Regions from separate parts of the Nitratireductor sp. PBL-C9 genome, predicted to be linked through region 2. Evidence: predicted binding sites of a transcription regulator. Region 2 holds the regulator's gene; each other region holds the start of a gene.

Region 1 (6,449 bases), on a different contig from region 2:
CCAGAACATGAGCATTCTGGAAGGGTCGCTCGGCATCTTGCCAAAGCGCATCCTGATAGACGAGGAAGACCGTCAGGCGGCCCATCAGCTGCTTGAGGATGCGGGCATAGAACACGAGATGCGCAGCAGCGACAGAGACAATGACTGACACGGTTCCCGACGCGGCCTGCAGCGTCGATTCTTTCCATCGGGACGCTTTCCGTCTGGTCCAGCCCGTGCGGCGCGGCCATCGCGCCGGCGTGGACGCGATGCTGGTGGCGTCCGCGCTTCCGGGCAGTTTCAGCGGTGCGGTCGCAGATCTGGGCGCGGGCGCAGGCGCTGCCGGCTTTGCCGTGGCCGCCCGCTGCCCGCAGACGCGCATCACCCTTGTCGAAAACGCGCCTGAAATGGCTGATTTCGCCCGCCGCAGCATCGCTCTTGCGCAAAACAGCGCCCTTGCCACCCGTATCTCCGTGCTCGAAGCCGACGTGACGCTGACTGGAACGGCCCGTGAAGCCGCAGGTCTTGGCCGCAATGCGTTTTCCGGCGTCGTCATGAACCCGCCTTTCAACAGCGCCAGCGACCGCGCCACGCCCGATGCGCTGAAGCGGGCGGCGCATGTGATGGCCGACGATCTGTTCGAGACATGGCTGCGCACCGCCGCCGCCATCACCGCGCCCGGCGGGCTTCTGGCGCTGATCGCGCGCCCTGCCTCGCTGGCCGCAATTCTTGCCGCGCTGGAGGGCCGTTTCGGCGGCGCGCGCATCGTGCCGGTGCATGGACGGGCCGAAAGCCCCGCGATCCGCATTCTGATTCGCGCCCGGAAGGGAAACCGCGCCGGCCTCACGCTGGAGCCGCCGCTTGTCCTGCGCGACCGCGACGACCAGGTAACAGAACGCGCCGAGGCGCTGACCAATGGCCAGGCGGCGCTTTTTGGTGATTGAGCGCGCTTCGCCATTGCACGGCCCGCGCAAATGCCTACATGCTTTTGAGCTGTAATCCCTGTCATCTGGAGCAACAGAGCCCTTGCGACGCTTCTTCAGCCGTCTTCTTCCCAAAAGCCTGCGCGGCAATACGGTCACCATTCCCGTGATCCGGCTTTCCGGCGCAATCATGCCGTCGAGCAGCGCCTTTCGCCAGAACCTTTCTCTGGCGACCACGGCCGCAGTGATCGAGCGCGCCTTTTCCATGCCGGATGCGCCGGCCGTCGCCATTTCGCTGAATTCGCCGGGCGGCTCGCCCGTGCAGTCCCGCCTGATCTTTCGCCGCATCCGCGATCTCGCGACGGAGAAGGACAAGAAGGTCTTCGTCTTTGTTGAAGATGTGGCGGCCTCCGGCGGCTACATGATCGCCATTGCCGGCGACGAGATCATCGTCGATCCCTCCTCCATCGTCGGCTCCATTGGCGTCGTCTCCGCCGGTTTCGGCTTCCCGGAGATGCTCAAGAAGATCGGCGTCGAGCGGCGCGTGCACACGGCCGGCCAGAACAAGGCGATCCTCGATCCCTTCCAGCCGGAGAAGAAGGAAGACGTGGAGCGCCTCAAATCGCTCCAGCTCGAAATCCACGACACGTTCATCAATCTGGTGAAAGAACGCCGTGGCGCAAAGCTCGCCGAGGATGGCGATCTCTTCACCGGCGCATTCTGGACCGGCGAAAGCGCCCTGAAACTGGGGCTTGTGGACGGCATCGGCGACATGCGCTCGGTGCTCAAGGAACGCTATGGCGAAAAGACCAAGCTCGCCCTCATCACCCAGCCGCGTGGCCTGTTCGGCCGCAAGATTGGCATTGCCGGCAGCGCCGGCGGCCTGCCCGATCTCGGGGCGGCCTTTGCCGGCAACGCAGCCTCCGGTCTTCTGGAAGCAGCAGAGGAACAGGCGCTGTGGCGTCGCTACGGGCTTTGACCCGGCGCCGCGCCGGATCAAAGCGTCCTTTGTGCGTCCGAATGGATGCGCTAAACTCGGTGGCATGAAACCGGAGGATCGACAATGCCCCAACTGATCTTCTTCGCCGCAGTCGGCGTTGTGGCCTATGTGGGCTATCGCAAATTCGTCCGCGAGGCCGAACGCGTGACCGCAAAAGCCCGCCGCGCCCGCAAGGAAGCGGCCAATGGCAGCATGGGAACACTGGTGTACGATCCCAAGACGGGCGAATATCGCGTTCCCAAAGACTAGAGAATTCATGCAGATAGAGCATCGGGATAACTGAAAACCGGTTTCCACGTTTTCGGTCCGGTGCTCCCTCCATCTTCAAGGTCAGGACCCGGCCCCTCACATGTCCCCACACGGCAGCATGATCGCGCCCGCCAAGGTGAATCTGGCACTGCATGTCGTCGGAAGACGCGCGGACGGGTTTCATCTGCTCGATACGCTGGTGGCCTTCACCGGCGATGGTGATCTTCTGGAAGTGGAAGACGGCGCGGAAGACGATTTCTTCGTATCGGGCCATTACGCCGCCCATGTGCCCATCGGGTCCGGCAATCTCGTCACCCGCGCCCGCGATCTCCTGCGCGAGACCTTCGGCGGCGATGCGCGCGCGCCGGTGCGGCTCCATCTGGAAAAGAACCTGCCCGTTGCATCGGGCGTTGGCGGCGGCTCCGCCGATGCGGCCGCAGCCCTGCGTCTGCTCGCCCGCCACTGGGACCTCGCCATAAACGAGACCGATCTCATCCGCCTTGGCCTCCGGCTTGGGGCCGACGTGCCCATGTGCCTTGCCGCCAAACCCCTCATCGCGCGCGGCATCGGTGAGGCTCTGGAAACGCTCCCCGCCTTCCCCGCCCTGCCGCTCGTTCTGGTAAACCCCAACATTCCGCTCTCAACGCCTGAAGTCTTTTCAGCGCTTGAGCGGCGCGACAACGCTCCCCTTCCCGCCCTTGAGGACCTGCCCGACGCCGCAACGGCCGTCCGCTGGCTGGATGGCGCGCGCAACGATCTGGAAATGCCGGCGCGCCGCCTCGTGCCCCAGATCGAAGATGGTCTTGGCGCTCTCAGGCGGGCCGGCGCGCTGACCGCGCGCATGTCGGGCTCTGGCGCCACCTGTTTCGGAATTTTCTCATCAGCGGATGCGGCAGCGCGCGCCCGGCGCGCCCTTGCCTGCGAACATCCCGAATGGTTCGTCCTTGAAACCGAAACCCTTGCAGCGGAGCAGCCAGATGCCGACCACGCCCACCCGTGAATTCATCCCCGTGCGCTTCGCCGTGCTCACCGTCTCGGACACGCGCGGGCTCGAAGATGACCGCTCCGGCCAGACGCTTGCCGAACGCATCGAGGAGGCGGGCCACACGCTCACCGACCGCAGGATCGTTGCCGACGATGTCGAGGCCATCCGCATGGCCGTCAAACTCTGGTGCGCCGATGCCGGCATTGATGCCGTCATCACCACCGGCGGCACCGGCTTCACTGGCCGCGACGTAACGCCCGAAGCGCTCGAACCGCTGTTCGACAAGCGCATGGATGGCTTTTCGCATGTCTTCCACCGCATCTCCTTCGAGAAAATCGGCACCTCCACCATCCAGTCGCGCGCAACCGCAGGCCTGATCGACCAGACCTTCGTTTTCGCCCTGCCCGGCTCCACGGGCGCCTGCCGCGATGCCTGGGACGGCATCCTCAGGGACCAGTTCGACTACCGCCACATGCCCTGCAATTTCGTGGAAATCATGCCGCGACTTGCCGAACATCTGAAGCGCGGCGGCGGCAAGTCCGCCTGAGCGGCACCCCACTTCTTCAAAAACCTGTTTCAAGCCAGGCTGGCATCCACATGGATGCTGGTTCCTGACGCCTGTGGATAAACACGGCTGTGCCGTTCCCCGATTAAAGTTCTTGCTTTGTTCTCATTTGTTCGATAGGAATAGATTCATCGGCAGCGATGCTGATTCCGCTTTCCGCCAGTTCCCGCGTTCCAGAAAGCCGGCCACATCGCCCAGGCATGGAGTGACCCATGGAACAGATGACCAGAGCAGATACGGCCGCCTTCAATGGCGGTGGCGCCGCGGTGGCCAACACGGTGATCGACCGGTCCGGCATCCGCATCGATGTCGAACGCCGGCGCGGTCGTGCCGCAGGCATCAACCCGTCGGGACGTTACGAGCCGGTGTCGCGGCATGTCTTCGATGATGGCTGGGGTTCCATTGAGGAACTGCCGCCCTTCAAGACCGAAGTGCAGGTGGAAAAGCCGCGCACCATCATCACACGCAACAGCTCGCCGGACATTTCCTTCGACCGGTCCATCAATCCGTATCGCGGCTGCGAGCATGGCTGCGTCTACTGCTTCGCACGTCCCACCCACGCCTATATGGGGCTTTCGGCCGGGCTCGACTTCGAGGCAAAACTGTTTGCCAAGCCGGATGCCGCCCGCCTTCTGGAGCGTGAGATTGCAAAGCCCGGCTATGAGCCGCGCACCATCGCCATCGGCACCAACACCGACCCCTACCAGCCCATCGAGAAGAAATACCGCATCATGCGCGAGATTCTCGAAGTGCTGGAGGCGCACAAACATCCGGTCGGCATCGTCACCAAGTCTGCGCTCGTCATGCGCGACATGGACATCCTCTCCCGCATGGCCGGGCAGGGGCTGGCCAAGGTCGCACTCTCCGTCACCACGCTCGACCGCAAGCTGGCGCGCACCATGGAGCCGCGCGCCGCCACCCCGTCGCGCCGGCTGGAAACGGTGCGCGCGCTGACGGAGGCAGGCATCCCCACCTCCGTGATGATGGGCCCCGTCATTCCCGGCCTCACCGATTGCGAGATCGAGCGCATTCTGGAATCGGCAGCGACCGCCGGCGCGCGTGAGGCGGGTTACATCATCCTGCGCCTGCCGCTGGAGGTGAGCCCCATCTTCAAGGAATGGCTGCTGCGCCATGCGCCTGATCGTTATCGCCATGTCGTTTCGCTGATCCGCTCCATGCGTGGCGGAAAGGATTACGACGCCCAGTGGGGCAAGCGGATGAAAGGTGCCGGCCCCTATGCCTGGCAGATCGGTCGCCGGTTCGAGATCGCCGCCAAACGGCTTGGCCTCAATCAGGAGAAGCGCCGGCTGAGGAGCGACCTCTTCACCCCGCCCACACCGGGAGGCGAGCAGCTCATGCTTCTCTAGGTTCCCTTGCGTCCATTGCAGCGCCACCGGACCCGCCTCCCCACATGAACACCGCCGCGCTCCGGCGCGGCGCAGAGATCCCGTCAGGCTTTGCATCCCCGTGGGCCGACGGAAGCTTCCCGGCTTTTCCGCCCCTTGCGCCGGGAAGACCTTGCGGAGAATCGGAACCGATGCGAGCATCGCCGCACCATGGCTCGTACGCGTTCCGATTCTCCCACTCTCTTCGACCTCCCCGTTCGTCCCGATTTCCAGATGGAAGCGGCACTCATGCGCGAAGGCATGGCGCCTGTCGCCGGTCTGGATGAGGCCGGCCGCGGCCCGCTTGCCGGTCCCGTGGTGGCCGCCGCCGTCATTCTGGATGGCAACCGGCTGCCCGAAGGGCTGGACGATTCCAAGCGTCTCTCCGCCGAGGCGCGCGACCGTCTCTATGAGAACATTCTGGACATGGCGGTCAGCGTGTCCGTCGCCTCTCTTTGCGCGACCAGCATCGACGAAACCAACATTCTGCGCGCGAGCCTTGAGGCCATGCGCCGTGCGACTGCCGGTCTCTGCGTAACGCCGCTCTTTGCCCTTGCAGACGGGCGCGATGTACCGCCTGGCCTCTGCTGCCCGGCACGCGCCGTCGTCAAGGGCGATCAGCGCAGCCAGTCCATCGCCGCAGCCTCCATCATCGCCAAGGTCACACGCGACCGCATGATGGGCCGGGCAAGCGAAATCGCCCCGCCATATGGTTTCGAGGCCCATATGGGTTATGGCACCAAACGGCACCGCACGGCGATCACCGAGCACGGTGCAGTGCTTCGCCTGCACCGCATGACCTTTGCGCCGCTGCGCGATCTAAACGCGCCCTCACCGTCCTTAGAGAGGCGAGACGCCTATCAGCCACTCATGGAGCCCGGCGACAAAAATTCCGTAGATCGCGAGCCCGCCTAAAACCGCCACTGCATCCCCGGCCCACCCGGCGGGAACCTTCGCAGACGAACTGGCGGGACGCGCAAGCGCCGAACGCCAGTCTATGACCGCCCACACCAGAAAACCGCCGAACAGGATCACATCGGCCAGCGTGCCGTTCGCCATCAGATGCGCCAGCGCCCAGAGGATGGTCGCCACCAGCATGGGATGCCCCACTGCCGCCCTGATGCGGCTCGGCACAAAGGCGGCAATCAGCAGCGGAAAGACCGGCAGAAGCACGAGCAGCGCCACATGCCGCAGCGCAAGCGGCGGCGCATAAACCAAACCCGGGTCCATGCGCGCCAGCCCATACCCCCAGACGATGAGCGCAAAGCCTGCGAGCGATACTGCCGTATAGGGCAACAGCCAGGCGTTTTTGCCCCGCTCCGCCATCACCCGGGCGCGCATCTCCGGCGCAACGATCCGCAGC
Region 2 (6,449 bases):
GCCCTTGGTGGCGCGGCTTGCGATGCGGATGCCACCGACCGGAACGCGGATGACCTGACCGGCATTGGAAACCAGCATGATCTGGTCTTCCTGCTCGACCGGGAACGCCGCGATGAGCGGACCGATCTCGCCGGTTTTGGAGACATCGGTGGCGCGAATGCCCTTGCCGCCACGTCCGGTGACACGGAAGTCGTAGCTGGACGAGCGCTTGCCATAGCCGAACTCGCTGACGGTCAGCACCATCTGCTCGCGCGCCTGAAGCTCTTCGAAGCGCTCCGTGGACAGGCTTTCCTCCTCACCGACATCCTCGTTGGTGAGCGCCACTTCCTCTTCTTCACCCGAAGCCTGACGCCGCTCGGCGGCGGCCTGCTTGAGATAGGCAGCGCGTTCGGCCGGGCTTGCCTCCACATGGGCCAGAATGGCCATGGAGATGACCCGGTCGCCCTCGGCCAGATTGATGCCGCGCACACCGATCGAGTTGCGTCCGGCGAATACGCGTACATCGGTGACGCAGAAGCGGATGCACTGGCCCGAAGCCGCCGTCAGCAGAACGTCGTCGTCTTCGGTACAGGTGAAGACGCCGAGGATCTCGTCGCTCGGGTCATCCAGCTTCATGGCGATCTTGCCATTGCGGTTGACCTGAACGAAATCCGACAGCTTGTTGCGCCGCACCGTGCCGCGCGTGGTGGCGAACATGACGTCGAGCGCGCCCCAGCTCTCTTCATCCTCCGGAAGCGGCATGATCGTGGTGATGCTCTCGCCCTCTTCGAGCGGCAGCATGTTGCGCAGGAACTTGCCGACCGATTGCGGCGTACCGACCGGCAGACGCCAGACCTTCTCCTTGTAGACAATGCCACGCGAGGAGAAGAACAGGATCGGCGTGTGGGTGTTGGCGACGAAGAGCTGGGTGACGAAATCCTCGTCCTTGGTCGACATGCCCGAGCGGCCCTTGCCGCCACGCGCCTGCGCCCGGTAGATCGAAAGCGGCACGCGCTTGATGTAGCCCTTGCGCGTGACCGTGACGACCATGTCTTCACGCTGGATCAGGTCCTCATCGTCGAGATCTGCGCCACCTTCGGTGATCTCGGTGCGGCGCGGCGTGCCGAACTCGTCGCGCACGCCGATGAGCTCGTCCTTGACGATCTGCTGAATGCGGGCGCGCGAAGACAGAATCTCGAGGAAATCCGCGATCTCCACACCGATCTTGTTCAATTCGTCGGCGATCTCGTCGCGTCCGAGCGCGGTGAGGCGCTGGAGACGCAGCTCGAGGATCGAACGCGCCTGTTCTTCGGAGAGATTGTAGGTGCCATCCTCGTTGATGCGGTGACGCGGATCATCGATCAGCAGGATCAGCGCTTCCACATCGGAGGCCGGCCAGCGGCGCTCCATCAACTGCTCGCGCGCGGTCTGCGGATCGGGCGCGTGACGGATGAGCTTGATCACCTCGTCGATATTGGCAACGGCAATCGCAAGGCCAACCAGGACGTGCGCGCGCTCGCGCGCCTTGCGCAGCAGGTACTTGGTGCGCCGGCTGACCACTTCCTCGCGGAAGTAGACAAAGGCCTGGAGCAGATCAAGCAGGTTCATCTGTTCCGGCTTGCCGCCGTTGAGCGCCACCATGTTGGCGCCAAAGGAGGTCTGAAGCGGCGTGAAGCGGTAAAGCTGGTTCAGCACCACATCGGCAACGGCGTCGCGCTTCAGCTCGACCACGACGCGGTAACCCTGACGGTCACTCTCGTCGCGAATGTCGGAAATGCCTTCAATGCGCTTGTCGCGGACCAGCTCGGCCATCTTTTCGATCATCGACGCCTTGTTCACCTGATAGGGAACTTCGGTGATGATGATGGCTTCGCGATCATTGCGCGCCGGCTCGATCGAGACCTTGCCGCGCATGAGGATCGAGCCGCGGCCCGTCTCATAGGCGCTGCGGATACCTGAACGGCCGAGAATCAGGCCGCCGGTCGGGAAATCGGGACCGGGAATGATCTCCTGCAACTGCGGCAGGCCGAGTGCGGGGTTCTCGATCAGCGCCACGCAGCCATTGATGACTTCGACCAGATTGTGCGGCGGAATGTTCGTCGCCATGCCGACGGCGATACCACCCGAACCATTGACCAGAAGGTTCGGATAGCGCGCCGGAAGCACGCGCGGCTCGCTGGAGGAGCCGTCATAGGTGTCCTGAAAATCGACCGTGTCCTTGTCGATGTCTTCCAGAAGCTCATGCGCGCCCTTGGTGAGACGCGACTCGGTGTAACGCATTGCCGCCGGCGGATCGCCGTCGATGGAGCCGAAATTGCCCTGCCCGTCGACCAGCGGCAGGCGCATGGACCAGTTCTGCGCCATACGCACCAAGGCGTCGTAGATGGCGGCATCGCCGTGCGGGTGGTATTTACCCATCACGTCGGCAACGGGGCGGGCCGATTTCACATATTTGCGGTTCCAGTGGTAACCGCTCTCATGGGATGCATAGAGAATGCGCCGATGCACCGGCTTCAGACCATCGCGTGCATCCGGCAGGGCGCGGCTCACGATCACGCTCATCGCATAATCGAGATAAGAGCGCTGCATCTCCTCGACAATGGAAATCGGCTCGATTTCGTCGGGCTCGCCCGATCCGTTCGGCGTCGTCTGGTCAGTCAAAACGTGTCACATTCTTAATGAGGAATCACATACTCTTTATATATGAGCCGTCAGCGATTCTCCAATTGAGCATCCGTTTTTGATGACGGAAATCCAACGCAATTTCAGGCGCATACGAACCTCCTGGGGATGAGCGCCTTGACAAATTGCCGCAGGAAGCGAGCCTGCGTGAAGAATGAGGGCTTTTCCCTCGCATCCAAGCTGGGCTAGAGAGGCCGCAAGGAGAACCCGATGCCTGGTTACGATACCGTTTTCAACGCCTTCGTCACATTGCTGGTAACCGTCGATCCGCCAGGGCTTGCGCCGCTCTTTCTGGCGCTGACAGCGGGCATGAACCGCTCGGAGCGCAATCAGGTGGCCGTGCGCGCAGCCATCATCGGATTCGCCGTTCTGGCCCTGTTCGGCGTCGCTGGCAGCGCCATTCTGGCCGTGTTCGGCATCACGCTTCCCGCCTTCCGTGTGGCAGGCGGCCTGCTTCTGTTCTTCATCGCCTTCGAGATGATCTTCGAGCGCCGCCAGGAGCGCCACGAAAAGAGTGCCGAGCGCGCGATCACGCGCGACATGATCCGCAACATCGCCGCCTTCCCGCTGGCCATTCCGCTGATCGCGGGTCCCGGCGCCATCTCGGCCACCGTGCTTCTTTCGGGCGAGTTCAATTCGATTCTTGGCACCATCGCGCTGCTCGGCATCCTGCTTGGAACGATCCTCCTCACCTATGCCGTTTTCACGCTGGCGGAGCGCGTGGACCGCTTTCTGGGCGAAACGGGACGCTCCATCCTGACGCGCCTCCTGGGCGTCATTCTGGCAGCCCTCGCGGTCCAGTTCGTGGCAGACGGAGCCAAGGCGCTTTTCGCTGCGCCATAGGCGCTGCAACCGGACGGTTGCGGAACACAACTGGAACATATAGAGTATGTTCTGGTTTTGTTTTTAACTGATTCTCGGTGGCGCCCATGCTGACCCGCAAGCAGCACGAACTTCTTCTGTTCATCCATGAACGACTGAAGGAGACCGGAATCCCGCCCTCCTTCGATGAAATGAAGGAGGCGCTCGACCTCGCCTCCAAGTCCGGCATTCACCGGCTGATCACGGCTCTGGAGGAGCGCGGCTTCATTCGCCGGCTCCCGAACAGGGCGCGTGCGCTGGAGGTTCTGCGGCTTCCCGATTCCATCGCGCCGGGCCTCAATTCCGCCGCGCGCGGCTTTTCGCCAAGCGTCATCGAGGGCAGCCTCGGCAAGACGCCCGCGCCAGCGGCCTCCAAGCCTGCCGCCAGCAATGATGACGCGCTTTCCGGCGTCGTTTCCGTGCCTGTGATGGGCCGCATCGCTGCCGGTGTCCCCATCGACGCCATTCAGCACCAGACCCATTCCATCGCGGTTCCGCCGGACATGCTTACCGGTGGCGATCACTACGCGCTTGAGGTCAAGGGCGACTCGATGATCGATGCGGGCATTTTCGATGGCGACACGGTGATCATCCGCGAGACGCAGACCGCCAATCCCGGCGAGATCGTCGTGGCGCTGGTGGATCAGGAAGAGGCAACGCTGAAGCGCTTCCGCCGCAAGGGCGCATCGATTGCCCTTGAAGCCGCCAATCCGGCTTACGAAACCCGTATCTTCGGCCCCGACCGCGTCAAGGTGCAGGGTCGCCTCGTCGGCCTGATGCGCCGCTACTGAGTTTAAGACTATCCGGGGCGGCTTCAGGCATGCCCCGGCTCCGATGCCATCCGGCATCCAGAATGCGCGCTCTTTTCAAGCTCCGCGTCGGTTCAGCCAACATCGTCCGGGAAGAGCGCCTGGAAGACATGCGGAAGCATCTCGGGGAGGTCTTCCGCAATCAGGCCCCGGCCAAACATCCCGCCAGCCTCTGCATGCAGCCACACGCCGGCCGATGCCGCTTCGAAGACCGGCATGCCCTGCGCCAGAAGGCTGGCCACAATCCCGCACAGAACATCGCCAGAGCCCGCCGTCGCCAGGAAACGCGATCCGTTGGTGTTGATCGCGGCGCGCCCGTCCGGGCAGGCGACGACCGTGTCCGCCCCCTTCAGGATGATCACCGCTCCTGAGCGCTCTGCCGCTGCGCGCGCACGCTCCACCTTGGACATGGAAGCGTCAGCCGCGAGATCGCCGAAGAGGCGCGCGAATTCACCGTCATGCGGCGTCAGCACGGTCGCTAAGGCGGAGCTTCTCACGGCCTCGAAGAGCGTATCGGGCGCATCGGCAAAGGCGGTGATGGCGTCGGCATCCAGCACCAGCCCTTTCAGCCCTTCATCGCGCTCCAGAAAACCCAGCGCGAAGCTGCGCGTGCGCTCGCCTGTGCCGGCTGCCGGGCCGAGAACAGCGGCTGTCGGTTTTCGCTCATCGAGGAAGGCGATGAGTTCATCCACTGCCTCCGCCTTGCGCAGCATGATTGAGGTCAGGTGCATCGCGTTCACCGACAGGGCGTTTGCAGGCGAAAGCACCGTCACGGCCCCTGCCCCGGCGCGCGCCGCGCCACGCGCGGCAAGCCGCGCAGCACCAGTGGATGCGCCACCGCCCGAAACAACCGCCACATGACCACGCACATATTTGTGCGCATCGATCTCCACCGCCGGCACGGCGTCGCGCCAGAGCGCCGGACCATTCTCCCAGAGGGCGATATCCATTGATGCAAGCGCCGTCTCGGCAATGCCGATATCGGCCACGACCAGCTCGCCACACAGGCGTCGACCGGGCATGAGCAGATGCCCCGGCTTTTTGCGGAAAAACGTGACGGTCAGGTCCGCATTGAAGCAGCTGCCGAGGGGCTTGCCCGTGAGACCCGAAAGACCGGACGGAAGATCGACGGCAACCACCGGGACGCCCGCAGCCGCAACCCGCTCGATGAGTTCGGCCTCGATGCCCGCGATTGGCTTTGAAAGCCCGGCGCCATAGAGCGCGTCAACCACCAGCCAGCCGGCTTCGGGGCGAAAATCGGCCAAAGCCTCGGGCGTTACAAAACAGTCCTCGCGCGCCCTGGCGGCATCGCTGTCTTCCCGCGGCGCAGCATCGGCGAACAGGCGAACATTGACGCCGCGCTCGGCCAGAAGCCGCGCAATGACATAGCCGTCACCGCCATTGTTGCCCGGTCCGCAGAGAACCGCGACGCCAGCAGCGCCGGAAAACCGCTCGAGGATAAGATCAGCCACCGCCGCGCCGGCATTGCGCATCAGCCCGTACCCGTCATGAGGGCCGGCTGCGATGGCCGCGCGATCCACATTGCCCATTTCTTCAGGTGTCAGAACAACCATACGCATAACAAGCTGCCGCTTTCTTCGGCTCATTGCATATTTTTTAAGCAAGTCTCAAACTGCGAACCGCACCGCATGGTTCCCATCTTGCTATCCGGGGGCGCTCGCCTAGCATGCCAAAGCCGGAGAAAACCGCGTCGCGCCAATTCTCAAACGCAGAATGCAGCGTTTGGCACGCAACATGCAAGGCTCTGTCACGAGTTGGCATGTTTCGTGCTTCAACCGAACCGGAGCAATAAGGGATGCGGACCATCCGTCCCCGAACCCATTTGGAGGCCACCGAGGCATGAAAAAGGTCGAAGCGATCATCAAACCCTTCAAGCTCGATGAGGTGAAGGAGGCCCTTCAGGAAATCGGCCTTCAGGGCATCACCGTCATCGAGGCGAAGGGTTTCGGACGCCAGAAAGGCCACACCGAGCTCTATCGCGGGGCGGAATATGTCGTCGACTTCCTCCCCAAGGTGAAGATCGAGGTCGTCCTGCCGGACGAAACCGTCGACGCCGCCATCGAGGCGATCCGCAAGGCAGCCCAGACAGGCCGCATC
Region 3 (6,449 bases), on a different contig from region 2:
ATCACCCGTGACGAGCAGGACGCTTTTGCGCTCGCTTCGCAGAACAAGGCCGAGGCCGCCCAGAAGGCCGGGCGCTTCAAGGATGAAATCGTCCCGGTCACCGTGAAGAGCCGCAAGGGCGAAACCGTGGTCTCGGACGATGAGTACATCCGTCATGGCGTGACCATCGAGGGCATGCAGAAGCTGCGTCCGGCCTTCGACAAGGAGGGCACGGTCACTGCCGCCAATGCGTCGGGCATCAATGACGGTGCGGCCGCCGTGGTGCTGATGCGCGAGAGCGAAGCCCAGCGCCGTGGTCTGACGCCGCTGGTGCGGATCGCCTCCTGGGCGACGGCTGGCGTCGATCCGGCAATCATGGGCACGGGGCCGATCCCGGCATCGCGCCGCGCGCTGGAGAAAGCCGGCTGGAAGGCCGAGGATCTCGATCTGGTCGAGGCCAACGAAGCCTTCGCCGCACAGGCCTGTGCGGTCAACAGGGACATGGGCTGGAACCCGGATATCGTGAACGTGAATGGCGGCGCCATCGCGATCGGCCATCCGATTGGCGCTTCGGGTACCCGCATTTTCAACACGCTGGCCTTCGAGATGCGCCGCCGTGGCGCGAAGAAGGGACTGGCCACGCTTTGCATCGGTGGCGGCATGGGCGTCGCCATGTGCGTGGAAGCGTTGTAGGCTTTGAGCTGGCGCGCGGCGTTTGTGCCGTGCGCCAGCCGGATTATCGCCCGGTCTCAACAGGGCGAAGGCGGCGGGGAACACTCACCTGAGGGAGACGAACTGCATGAAAACGGCACTTGTTACGGGTGGAACACGCGGCATCGGCGCGGCGATAGCGATGGCTCTGAAAGAGGCGGGCTATCAGGTCGCGGCCAATTATGCTGGCAACGATGAGGCTGCCGCGCGCTTTACCGAAGAAACGGGCATAGCCTCCTACAAATGGTCGATTGCCGATTACGACGCCTGTGCGGACGGTGTGGGCCGGGTCGAGGCCGATCTCGGGCCGGTTGACGTTCTGGTCAACAATGCCGGCATCACGCGGGACGTGATGTTTCACAAGATGACGCCAGAAGACTGGCGTGCCGTGGTGGATGTGAACCTGAACGGCGTCTTCAACATGACCCATCAGGTCTTCGCCGGCATGCGCTCGCGCAAGTTCGGCCGCATCATCAGCATTTCGTCCATCAATGGTCAGAAGGGCCAGATGGGCCAGACCAACTATTCCGCCGCCAAGGCGGGAGAGATTGGCTTCACCAAGGCGCTGGCGCAGGAAGGCGCGCGCTTCAACGTGACGGTCAATGCGGTCTGCCCCGGCTACATCGCCACCGACATGGTGATGGCGGTGCCGGAAGTGGTGCGCGAGAAGATCATTTCGCAGATCCCGGTGGGGCGTCTCGGCGAGGCGTCTGAAATCGCCCGTTCCGTGCTGTTCCTGGCCTCCGACGATGCGGGCTTCGTCACGGGCTCCACGCTCACTGTCAATGGCGGTCAGTACTTCATCTGACGAAAAGCCACGTCCTGTGCATTCATTTTTCGGGGCGCTGTGGGTAACCCGCAGCGCCCTGTTTCGTTAAAATGCGTATCAATTTGAAACAGCTTCGTTAACGCGGCATTCAGGCTGCGCGGCTGCGTTTGTGGATAAACTGTGCGCTGTCTGCCCGGAACCGGTGGAAACCACCAGATGTTGCGGTGAACGTAGCAGGAACATCCGGATATCAGTGATTCGTAGCCGATTCGTTCCGGGTTTGGTCGAAGTGTTAACGCCATGCGGCATGGCGGGGCCGTAACCCGTTAACGGCTTCGCAAAAAATCCTAACAAAATCTTATGCTTGCACCGTTGCCTGGCAGGCCCGTCGCGCTTCCCGCGCAAATCCTTAACGCGCGCCACGCGTTTTCCGGCTTTGCGGAACATGCCCGATTCAGCATTTGGGTGTCTTTACGTTGCGTCATACTCTATCTTGTGGTGAACAAAACGGGAAACAACGCAGGTCAGTGATTCGTAGCCGATTCGTTCCAGACTCGTTCCAAATCTTAATGGCCGGAAACGGTTTGGGTCATTTTTGGCAGTCTTTGTCGGTGGAGCGGCAGTCTTGCCTTGGAATGCGCATGCAAAGCATGCTAACCCGTGTGCTCGCCTTTTTTCGCTGAGGTAGACGGCTTTTCAGGCCCTATGAATTTCCAAAAACAGAATGCCAAGCCGAGAGTGTTGTCGGGTCGTGACGTAACGGCCATCCTCGGGCCAACAAATACCGGCAAGACGCACCTGGCCATTGAGCGCATGGTTGCGCATGGCACGGGCGTGATTGGCCTGCCGCTGCGGCTGCTTGCGCGCGAAGTCTATTCCCGCGTCGTCGCCAAGGTCGGCGAGCAGAATGTCGCGCTTGTCACCGGCGAAGAAAAAATCTCGCCGCCCGGCGCGCGCTATTCGGTGTGCACGGTCGAGGCCATGCCGCGCGAGACCGACGCCGCCTTCGTGGCGATCGATGAGGTGCAGCTCGCCGCCGATCTGGAGCGCGGCCACATCTTCACCGACCGCATTCTGCATCTGCGCGGCCGTCAGGAAACGCTGCTTCTGGGCGCGGGCACCATGCGCGGCATTCTTGAAAAGCTGCTGCCGGGCCTCTCCGTCATCACCCGTCCGCGCATGTCGGTGCTCAGCTATGCCGGTTCGCGCAAGATCACGCGCCTGCCGCGCCGCTCGGCCATCGTGGCCTTCTCGTCGGACGAGGTTTACGCCATTGGCGAGCTGATCCGCCGCCAGCGCGGCGGGGTGGCTGTCGTGCTTGGCGCGCTCAGCCCGCGCACGCGCAACGCGCAGGTAGCCCTCTACCAGTCGGGTGATGTGGACTATCTCGTGGCGACCGACGCCATCGGCATGGGCCTGAACCTCGATGTCGATCATGTCGCCTTCGCGCAGAACCGCAAATTCGACGGTTTCCAGTATCGCGACCTCAACCCTGCGGAGCTCGGGCAGATCGCCGGCCGCGCCGGCCGTCACCTGCGTGACGGCACGTTTGGCGTCACCGGCCAGGTCGATCCCCTTTCCGATGAACTCGTTCACCGCATCGAGGCGCATGATTTCGACCCGGTGAAAGTGCTGCAATGGCGCTCCGCCGCGTTTGATTTCTCCAGCGTCGATGCGCTCAAAGCCTCGCTCGACGTTACGCCCCCCGTGGAAGGTCTTACCCGCGCTCTGCCCGCTGCCGACGCCAAGGTGCTCGAATTCCTGTCGCGTGACGGGGATGTGCGTGCGCTGGCCGACGCCCGCGAGCGTGTGGCCCTCCTGTGGGACGCCTGTGCGCTGCCGGACTACCGGCGCATCGCACCGGCCCACCACGCAGAAATTGTTGGTGCAGTCTTTTCTGATCTGGCGCGAACGGGCCATGTCGATGAAGACTACATGGCTGAGCAGGTTCAGCGCGCCTCGTCCACCGAGGGGGACATCGACACACTGTCGCAGCGTATTGCGCAGATCAGAACATGGACATTTGTCTCGCACCGGCCTGGATGGCTGGCCGATGCGACACACTGGCAAGAAAAAACACGAGAGATAGAGGACAGTTTGTCCGATGCGTTGCATGAGCGATTGACGAAACGCTTTGTGGACCGCAGGACATCCGTGCTCATGAAGCGCCTGAGAGAGAATGCAATGCCGGAAGCAGAAATCAGCCCCGTTGGCGAAGTCCTTGTCGAGGGGCATCACGTTGGTGAGATGCTAGGGTTCCGTTTCACCGCCGACCGCTCTGCGGAAGGTGAGGACGCGCGCGCCGTCAAGGCTGCCGCCCAGAAAGCACTCGCTGCCGAATTCGAAACGCGGGCAGACCGCTTTGCCGCTTCCGGCAATGGCGATCTGGCGCTGGATTCCGAGGGCCTTCTGCGCTGGCTCGGCCAACCGGTGGCGACGCTGGTTTCCGGTGAGGAAGCGCTGCGCCCGCGCGTCGTGCTTCTGGCCGACGAGCAGCTGACCGGCCCGGCGCGCGACAAGGTCGCCGCCCGCGCCGAGCGTTTCGTGAACTATCAGATCGAATCGCTTCTGAAGCCGCTGGTCGATCTGCGCGATGCCGAGAGCCTTTCGGGCATGGCGCGCGGGATCGCGTTTCAGGTTGTCGAGAGCTTCGGCCTTCTGAACCGCCGCACCGTGGCAGAGGATGTGCGTGCGCTCGATCAGGACGCCCGCGCTTCGCTGCGTCGCCTCGGCGTGCGCTTTGGCGCTTACCACATTTTCGTGCCGGCGCTGATCAAGCCTGCGCCTGCCGGCCTTCTCACCCTGCTCTGGGCGCTCAAGAACGATGCCAAGGACAAGCCGGGCTATGGCGATGTGGTCAATGCGCTTGCCGCCGGCCGCACCTCCATCGTGTCCGATCCGGCTTTTGAAAAGGCATTCTATGGCCTTGCCGGCTATCGCAATCTGGGTCGCCGCGCCGTGCGTGTCGATATTCTCGAGCGCCTTGCCGACCTGATCCGTCCCGCACTTTCGTGGAAGCCGGGTTCCGGCGCACGTCCCGAGGGCGGTTATGATGGCGCGGCCTTTGTGGTCACGCCGGCCATGATGTCCATTCTCGGCGCGACCGCCGATGATATGGAAGCCATCCTCAAGGGGCTGGGCTACCGCGGCGAGGCGAAGCCGGCCGAAGAGGTTGCAACGCATCTGAAGTCGCTGGACGACGCTGCTGCCGAGAAGGCTGCTGCACCGGCCCAGGCTGCCGATGCTGCCGCTCCCGCCGAGGCCGAAGCCGAAGCCGCCGCGAAGACGGACGACGCGCCCGCCGATGCAGAGAAGCCTGCTGAAGCTGAAGCGCCAGCCGAGGAAGCGAAGCCCGAAGCCGAGGCGAAGCCGGAAGCTGATGCCAAGCCGGAAGTTGAGACGCCGGCTGCTGCTGAGGCACCGGCTGAAAAGGCCGCTGACGAAGAGGAAGAGCCCAAGCCCGTCATGATCTGGCGTCAGGCCCGTTTCGACGGTCGCAAGCGTCAGGGCGGCGGCAAGGGCAACAATCAGCGTCAGCAGGGACGTGGTGGCCGTCAGGAGCGCGAAGGCGCACCGCATCGCGGCAAGCCTAACCGCAGCAAGGATGGCGACAAGCAGGGCTTCAAGCGCAAGGGTGGCGCAGGCCGTCCGCGCGAAGAGCGTCCGGCGCGCATCGATCCCGATTCGCCCTTCGCCAAGCTCGCTGCCCTCAAGGATCAGCTGAAGAAGTAGCGACATGCGATGAGCGGCACGGTCCTGGAACGCCAGCGTATCGACAAGTGGCTGTTCTTCGCACGGGTGGTGAAATCCCGCTCGCTTGCCGCAAAGCTCGCTCAGGCGGGCCGTGTGCGGGTCAATCGCAACAAGATCGAGCAGGCCGCCTACCAGATCAAGGTGGGCGACGTGCTCACCATTTCCCTTGAGCGGCAGGTGCTCGTCTATCGGGTTCTGGCTCCGGGGGCGCGGCGCGGCCCGGCAGAGGAAGCCCGCACGCTCTACGAGGATCTGACCCCGCCGGCGCCACCCAGGGACGCTGTCGTCAAGGCGTCGGCGCCACGGCGCGACGCCGGGGCAGGGCGTCCCACCAAGAAGGAACGCCGCGCGCTTGATCGCTGGCGTGACGACCCGTGATGGCGATGTTTGCGCCGTTTGAGATTGGAATGGGATTCCGCCTGCGACGATTGCCGCGCAACAACGGGCCTTGCAACCGCCGTTTAAAGGGGCTACCTCACCACTCGACATTTTAAGAAGCTGTCAGCCGAGAACACCCATGACCTATATCGTCACCGACAATTGCATCAAGTGCAAGTACATGGACTGTATAGAAGTCTGCCCGGTGGACTGTTTCTACGAAGGCGAAAACATGCTCGTCATCCACCCGGATGAGTGCATCGATTGCGGTGTCTGCGAACCGGAATGCCCGGCCGAAGCCATCAAGCCCGACACCGAGCCGGGTCTGGACAACTGGCTTCAGCTCAATTCCGAGTATGCCGAAAAATGGCCCAATATCACCGCTAAGAAAGAGCCTCCGGCAGACGCCAAGGAATTCGACGGCGTCGAAAACAAGCTGGAGCAGTACTTCTCGCCGGAACCCGGTGAGGGAGACTAGATCGCCGCGCGCCCATCGGGGCGCACAAACGACGATCTTGATGATTGACGGAGCATCGGATTAGCCCGAAACCCGAATTCCACTTTTCGGTCCGGTGCTCTGAGCCCACAATTTGACGTGGGACATAATGCGAATAGATGGGGCGGTCGCGCAGGAAACTGCGGCGACATATTCGCACATGCGGCAAAATCTTGATTCTTTCGGCTTTTTGTGGTAGCTTCACAAAATCATGCCGGTGACAACACGTCTAATTATGGCGCACACACACTAATCACTGAAAGGTGGGGCTCCAAATCCAGGCCAGGGCAATCTGGGTCAGGATGTTTTGGTTTGCGTGGCGGGCCTTCGGTGCAGGCGCAGTCACCATCTTCCGGAGCTTGA

The links. The regulator LexA, encoded in region 2, represses DNA repair genes until DNA is damaged. The targets are predictions, from matches to a motif close to TGTTCNNNNTGTGTTCNG.
Region 1: a site for LexA is predicted at 3,791-3,808, ahead of ACRTG1_RS17765 (PA0069 family radical SAM protein). Genes of this name have one in related genera too.
Region 3: a site for LexA is predicted at 2,004-2,021, ahead of ACRTG1_RS18460 (helicase-related protein). Genes of this name have one in related genera too.

The regions. Positions count from the first base shown of each region.
Region 1 is NZ_JBPAXW010000008.1:220,478-226,926, forward strand. Features, by position in the region: gene ACRTG1_RS17735 (DUF2007 domain-containing protein) at 1-148, shown strand, start outside; gene ACRTG1_RS17740 (tRNA1(Val) (adenine(37)-N6)-methyltransferase) at 141-923, shown strand; gene ACRTG1_RS17745 (S49 family peptidase) at 1,006-1,881, shown strand; gene ACRTG1_RS17750 (NfeD family protein) at 1,966-2,151, shown strand; gene ACRTG1_RS17755 (4-(cytidine 5'-diphospho)-2-C-methyl-D-erythritol kinase) at 2,252-3,151, shown strand; gene moaB (molybdenum cofactor biosynthesis protein B) at 3,129-3,683, shown strand; gene ACRTG1_RS17765 (PA0069 family radical SAM protein) at 3,914-5,068, shown strand; gene ACRTG1_RS17770 (ribonuclease HII) at 5,258-6,001, shown strand; gene ACRTG1_RS17775 (NnrU family protein) at 5,927-6,449, opposite strand, start outside.
Region 2 is NZ_JBPAXW010000012.1:5,246-11,694, reverse strand. Features, by position in the region: gene gyrA (DNA gyrase subunit A) at 1-2,640, opposite strand, end outside; gene ACRTG1_RS22040 (MarC family protein) at 2,872-3,504, shown strand; gene lexA (transcriptional repressor LexA) at 3,591-4,313, shown strand; gene ACRTG1_RS22030 (NAD(P)H-hydrate dehydratase) at 4,406-5,911, opposite strand; gene ACRTG1_RS22025 (P-II family nitrogen regulator) at 6,192-6,449, shown strand, end outside.
Region 3 is NZ_JBPAXW010000009.1:68,614-75,062, forward strand. Features, by position in the region: gene ACRTG1_RS18450 (acetyl-CoA C-acetyltransferase) at 1-672, shown strand, start outside; gene phbB (acetoacetyl-CoA reductase) at 779-1,498, shown strand; gene ACRTG1_RS18460 (helicase-related protein) at 2,165-5,191, shown strand; gene ACRTG1_RS18465 (RNA-binding S4 domain-containing protein) at 5,201-5,590, shown strand; gene fdxA (ferredoxin FdxA) at 5,730-6,068, shown strand.